Regions from separate parts of the Paenibacillus sp. EC2-1 genome, predicted to be linked through region 2. Evidence: a T-box and tRNA genes for the amino acid it is inferred to sense, from the RefSeq annotation. Region 2 holds a T-box; the other holds one or more tRNA genes.
What was found. A T-box is a leader RNA that pairs with one kind of tRNA and senses whether it is charged. The one in region 2 lies ahead of leuS (leucine--tRNA ligase), so its partner is inferred to be a tRNA-Leu.

Region 1 (3,407 bases), 1.5 Mb from region 2:
AGTCAGAGGTTCAGCACTATAGATGGCTCCGGTTAATCCAAGTTCGATCATAAACTTAGGAATATCAATAATTTTGTACATCAATCCTACACCGGATATGTGACTTTCGTGAAATACACTTGGAAGTAGACGGTCACTTCCGTTCCGTGGATCTTCTATCCAATGTTCAATCATATCATCCTGTGTTGACCACACAATACGATGAATCTGGTCATTTTGCGTATGTAAAAAAGTACCTAACTGCTTCAGTGCCTCTGATGACTCATACACAAACTCTTGTATAACTAGATCATTAAGTAGGAAGTTGTCTGTTTTCACATTTTTAAAGTTAAAAATGATATATCCCTTCAGTCCACCGTTCTCCATGTATCCAATCGCTTTAGATCCAGCAGTACTTAATATGGAGTCTAGCTCATACGTGCTCTTGAATATCATACCGTGTGTAGTGCTTGCATGACGATCACTGCACTCTTTTATCTGATTTATATGTTTATGATCAAGCCATACTAAGCCCTGTTTAACAAATGCCTTTGGAAAACTATCTGGCTTGATGTAATATTGATTCATTTTGGTACCATACCCAAAACCCATCTTCTTATAGAAGTCTGGCCTAAACGGGTACAGAAGCACGAGAGAAATGCCTTTACTCTTACAATGTGCGATAAAATATTCAATCATCTCTTTCGCAGCTCGCTCTTTCTTGTGAAGTAGATCTACCGCCACTTGGCCTACACCGCCCACCTGAATCATACGGCCATAAAGATTCATTGAATATTCATGAAGCCGCATCCCTGCAATCAATCGATCTTCCCGATATAATCCATAATAATTTACATTGTCTATATTGTTCTGGATCTTAGTCATTCTAGATATTTGCCGTTCTCTGAACTCCGTTCCAGAGATAACTCTTGCTGGATATGCATTTATAGCAATGTCTACAAAAGAGGGAATCTCGCTTGACTCTAACTTACGAATAATTGAATACATCATAGACATCCTTTCCGCGGCTAACCCACTCAAGATCTTTACAAGATGAGCTATCTCCCTAACGATAACAAGCAGTATTCATTTGCACAAGAACTCTTTCTACAAATAGTAATCAAATCTTCTTAAAAAACAAAAAAAGATGTTGGATATAAATCCAACATCTTAGTGCAACATAGTATCGGGATGACACGATTTGAACATGCGACCCCCTGGTCCCAAACCAGGTGCTCTACCAAGCTGAGCTACATCCCGTAATATATATAGAAAGCGGACGACGGGAATCGAACCCGCGACCCTCGCCTTGGCAAGGCGATGCTCTACCGCTGAGCCACGTCCGCGAAAGCATGGTGCGCGTGAAGGGACTCGAACCCCCACGTCGTGAAACGCTAGATCCTAAGTCTAGTGCGTCTGCCAATTCCGCCACACGCGCACAAGTTAAAACAATGGTGAGCCATGAAGGACTCGAACCTTCGACACCCTGATTAAAAGTCAGGTGCTCTACCAACTGAGCTAATGGCTCTCAATCAAGATGAGGTAATTAATGGCGGAACTGACGGGATTCGAACCCGCGATCTCCTGCGTGACAGGCAGGCATGTTAGGCCTCTACACCACAGTTCCCCATTATAATTACTGGTGCCGGCGAGAGGACTTGAACCCCCAACCTACTGATTACAAGTCAGTTGCTCTACCAGTTGAGCTACACCGGCGTATTCAAATTTTAAAAATCAATGGTGGAGGCTGAGGGGTTCGAACCCCCGACCCTCTGCTTGTAAGGCAGATGCTCTCCCAGCTGAGCTAAGCCTCCATAAATAAGTTGTATAAAAGTAAATGGTGACCCGTAGGGGATACTCTCACTCCGATCGAGACTGCGAAGTATTCCTATCGATGTCAATGCTTCGACGAACCGTGGGGTTCTCATCCCCTTGAAGCAATAAAATAAATGGTGACCCGTAGGGGATTCGAACCCCTGTTACCTCCGTGAAAGGGAGGTGTCTTAACCCCTTGACCAACGGGCCATGCTATAAGTCTATCATCATATATTTATAGATTGATAGATTAAAGTCAAAAATATGTACCGCTTGGCGACGTCCTACTCTCCCGGGACCCTTCGGTCCAAGTACCATCGGCGCTGGAAGGCTTAACGGTCGTGTTCGGGATGGGTACGCGTGGAACCCTTCCGCTATCGCCACCAAACGGTTCAAGCGTTTGATCACTTGAAAACTAGATACGAAACTTGAATTTGCGATTAGTGCTTCACCGTAACTCACACCGGACCAAAGCAGATGCTTTCGATGCGAGCTTCACGCTGTGAAGCTTGTAGGATAAGCCCTCGACCGATTAGTATTGGTCAGCTCCATGCATTGCTGCACTTCCACCTCCAACCTATCTACCTCGTCGTCTTCAAGGGGTCTTACATACTGGGAAATCTCATCTTGAGGGGGCTTCACGCTTAGATGCTTTCAGCGCTTATCCCGTCCATACGTAGCTACCCAGCCATGCTCCTGGCGGAACAACTGGTGCACCAGCGGTATGTCCATCCCGGTCCTCTCGTACTAAGGACAGCTCCTCTCAAATTTCCTACGCCCACGACAGATAGGGACCGAACTGTCTCACGACGTTCTGAACCCAGCTCGCGTACCGCTTTAATGGGCGAACAGCCCAACCCTTGGGACCTACTTCAGCCCCAGGATGCGATGAGCCGACATCGAGGTGCCAAACCTCCCCGTCGATGTGGACTCTTGGGGGAGATAAGCCTGTTATCCCCAGGGTAGCTTTTATCCGTTGAGCGATGGCCCTTCCATGCGGTACCACCGGATCACTAAGCCCGACTTTCGTCCCTGCTCGACTTGTAGGTCTCGCAGTCAAGCTCCCTTATGCCTTTGCACTCTTCGAATGATTTCCAACCATTCTGAGGGAACCTTGGGGCGCCTCCGTTACTCTTTAGGAGGCGACCGCCCCAGTCAAACTGCCCACCAGACACTGTCCCCGCACCGGTTCACGGTACTAGGTTAGAACCTAGATACGATCAGGGTGGTATCCCAACGGCGCCTCCACAGAAGCTTGCGCTCCTGTTTCTTAGGCTCCCACCTATCCTGTACAGATCGTACCCAAATCCAATATCAAGCTGCAGTAAAGCTCCATGGGGTCTTTCCGTCTTGTCGCGGGTAACCTGCATCTTCACAGGTATTAAAATTTCACCGGATCTCTCGTTGAGACAGCGCCCAAATCGTTACGCCATTCGTGCGGGTCAGAATTTACCTGACAAGGAATTTCGCTACCTTAGGACCGTTATAGTTACGGCCGCCGTTTACTGGGGCTTCGGTTCATAGCTTCGGATTGCTCCTAACCACTCCCCTTAACCTTCCAGCACCGGGCAGGCGTCAGCCCGTATACTTCGCCTTACGGCTTCGCACAGACC
Region 2 (3,407 bases):
TGAGCGGGAAACAAATACAGCTTCATCAACCATTCGAATTTCATCATCGTCACGAGGAGCCAATGGCTGGCGGTGAATTTCATTCGCATGCTTTCTATGAAATCTATTATTTTCACGAAGGAAAATGTAATTATCTTATCGGAGATAAGATCTACCTTCTAAAGCCGGGCGATCTTATCTTAATGAATGGTTTGACCTTGCACTGTCCTCATGTGGAGCCTGGTGTGCGTTATGTAAGGAGTATCACTCACTTTGATCCTGGCTTCGTGAACCGGTGGCTTCAACCTGCAGCATCCGCGGCATTATTGAGTCCATTTGAGGAACTTCGAAATTATCGTCTGTCGTTGCAAGGATCAGAGCGGTTGGAATTCGAAAATATTATGAGCGATTTAGATCGTTTAACTTCTCAGGGGGCTACGCAGGAGCGAAGAATGCTGCGGATACTTGACATGATGTATTTTATCTCGGATCTGTGTCGTAATGTTGTAAATGATAGAGATTCTTTCTCCGAGAAGGAACGTCATGTTCAGCAGGTGATAACCTTTGTGGAACGTAACTATATGAACGATCTTACCTTGGAGGATATTGCGGATGCGGTACATTTAACGAAGCAGTATTTGTCCACGTTGTTTAAAGAAGTGACAGGCACGACTGTTTTCAAATACGTATATAGCCGAAGAATTAATCAGGCAAAAATCTTGCTGTGGCTTCATCCAAATCTGTCAGTCACGGAAGTTTGTTATGCTGCAGGGTTTAAACATTTAGCCCATTTCAGCCGGATGTTCAAAGAGATGGTCGGTAGAACACCGGAAGATTACCGTAGCAGCAGGTGTTCAGCATTGACTTAAGCGAGGATGTTCGATATAATATCGTCATTAAAATCGAATACCATACGATGATGAGGATTAGTAGTTTCTAACTCGATCACACAGAGAGCCGGCGGATGGTGCAAGCCGGTTGACGAAGGAAATGAACTCGCCTTGGAGTAACGATGTTAACCCGGATCAGGTAGCTTACGTGGGTAAGCTAACGCCAGTCCGATGAGTCATCGTCGTCTCACCTGCGATAGAGGTGCAAAGGGAGTTAAGGACAAAGAATGTCTTTAGCTAACTAGGGTGGTACCACGGGAATCAAACCTCTCGTCCCTAGCGTCGTACGCTATGGATGATGAGGTTTTTTTGTTTTGAGGCGCACGGTTTATAAACCGTGTTTGACCGAGAAGGAGGAGCATGAAAGTATGAGTGAAAATCAACCGACAGGCCACGGTTATCAGCCGCAGGTCATCGAGCCGAAATGGCAACAGTATTGGGATGAACACAAAACATTTAAAACGCACGACAATCCATCAAAACCGAAGTTTTATGCATTGGATATGTTTCCGTATCCGTCGGGTGCAGGTTTGCATGTAGGTCACCCAGAAGGTTACACGGCAACAGATATTGTTTCCCGTTTTAAGCGGATGCGCGGATACAACGTGCTCCATCCAATGGGCTGGGATGCATTTGGCCTTCCTGCCGAGCAGTATGCAATGGACACGGGAAAGCACCCTCGGGAATTTACGATTAAGAATATTGATAATTTCCGTCGTCAGATCAAATCACTTGGATTCTCTTATGATTGGGACCGTGAGATCAGCACAACGGATCCTGATTATTACAAATGGACGCAATGGATCTTCATTCAGTTGTATAACAAAGGTCTGGCCTATGTTGACGAAATTCCAGTTAACTGGTGCCCTGCACTCGGAACGGTACTTGCGAATGAAGAAGTCATTGATGGCAAATCCGAGCGTGGTGGACATCCCGTAATCCGCAGACCGATGCGTCAGTGGATTCTGAAAATAACCGATTATGCAGAGCGTCTGCTTGAGGATCTGGATGAGCTTGACTGGACTGAAAGCATCAAAGATATGCAGCGTAATTGGATTGGAAAATCAACAGGTGCGGAAGTACGCTTCGATATCGCTGGTCATGATCAGCATTTGACGGTATTTACAACGCGCCCAGATACCTTATTTGGTGCAAGTTACTGCGTACTGGCTCCTGAACACGAGTTAGTGGACCTTATAACTACCGAGGATCAGAAAGATGCAGTTAAGGCATATCAAGATCAAGCAGCGCGTAAGAGCGACCTAGAACGTACGGATCTGGCAAAAGATAAGACTGGCGTATTTACAGGAGCATATGCAGTGAATCCGGTAAACGGAGCACAAGTTCCTATTTGGATCGCTGATTACGTACTTGCTGGCTATGGTACTGGAGCGATTATGGCTGTTCCAGGTCATGACAGTCGTGACTGGGAATTTGCGAAGCAATTCGGTCTGGACATTATCGAGGTTGTTAAGGGAGGAAATGTTGAGGAAGAGGCGTATGCTGGTAACGGAGAACACGTCAATTCTGATTTCCTAAACGGACTGGATAATGAAGCAGCTATTGAAGCGATGAATGAGTGGCTTGAGAAGAACGGAAAAGGACAGAAGAAAGTCACTTACCGTCTGCGTGATTGGCTGTTCAGCCGTCAACGTTACTGGGGTGAACCGATTCCAATTCTTCACTTGGAAGATGGCACGATGAAGACTGTACCAGAAGATCAGCTTCCGCTGCTTTTGCCTGATGTAGATCAGATCAAACCTTCAGGTACAGGTGAATCACCACTAGCCAACGTGACAGACTGGGTTGAAACCATAGATCCAGAGACGGGCATGAAGGCCCGTCGCGAGACCAATACAATGCCACAATGGGCTGGTAGCTGTTGGTACTACCTTCGTTACATTGATCCAGACAACAATGAGGAGCTTTGTTCCAAAGAGAAGCAGAAACAGTGGTTGCCTGTCGATCTGTATATTGGTGGTGTTGAACATGCGGTACTACACTTGTTGTATGCCCGTTTCTGGCATAAGGTGCTGTATGATATCGGAGTTGTAGATACAAAAGAACCATTCCAGAAGCTAGTTAACCAAGGTATGATCCTCGGTAACAACAACGAGAAGATGAGTAAATCGCGTGGCAATGTCATCAATCCAGATGATATCGTAAATGAATATGGTGCTGACACACTCCGTGTATATGAAATGTTCATGGGACCTCTTGAGGCGACTAAACCATGGAATACCAATGGTGTAGAAGGTATGCATCGATTCCTGTCACGCATCTGGCGTTTATTTATCGGTGAGAATGGTGAACTTAGCTCTAAGATCATCGATGGCGAAGGAACCGATGAATTCAAACGCATTTGGCATAAGACGATCAAAAAGGTGACAGATGATATGGAACATCTGCGCTTTAATACAGCGATCAGCCAGCTTATGATCTTCATTAATGAAGGCTACAAAGTGAATGAGCTGCCGCGTAAAGCAATGGAAGACTTCGTACAGATGCTGTCTCCGCTCGCACCTCACTTGGCTGAAG

Region 1: it has a tRNA-Leu gene. The T-box ahead of leuS (leucine--tRNA ligase) is inferred to sense a tRNA for this amino acid. The anticodon was not compared.

The regions. Positions count from the first base shown of each region.
Region 1 covers NZ_CP186006.1:3,108,638-3,112,044, forward strand. Annotated here, with positions in the region: gene ACK8P5_RS14550 (GNAT family N-acetyltransferase) at 1-987, opposite strand, end outside; tRNA gene ACK8P5_RS14555 (tRNA-Pro) at 1,166-1,239, opposite strand; tRNA gene ACK8P5_RS14560 (tRNA-Gly) at 1,254-1,325, opposite strand; tRNA gene ACK8P5_RS14565 (tRNA-Leu) at 1,333-1,417, opposite strand; tRNA gene ACK8P5_RS14570 (tRNA-Lys) at 1,432-1,507, opposite strand; tRNA gene ACK8P5_RS14575 (tRNA-Asp) at 1,530-1,606, opposite strand; tRNA gene ACK8P5_RS14580 (tRNA-Thr) at 1,620-1,695, opposite strand; tRNA gene ACK8P5_RS14585 (tRNA-Val) at 1,718-1,793, opposite strand; tRNA gene ACK8P5_RS14590 (tRNA-Glu) at 1,930-2,004, opposite strand; rRNA gene rrf (5S ribosomal RNA) at 2,066-2,182, opposite strand; rRNA gene ACK8P5_RS14600 (23S ribosomal RNA) at 2,307-3,407, opposite strand, start outside.
Region 2 covers NZ_CP186006.1:1,564,893-1,568,299, forward strand. Annotated here, with positions in the region: gene ACK8P5_RS07280 (AraC family transcriptional regulator) at 1-848, shown strand, start outside; T-box leader at 887-1,150, shown strand; gene leuS (leucine--tRNA ligase) at 1,238-3,407, shown strand, end outside.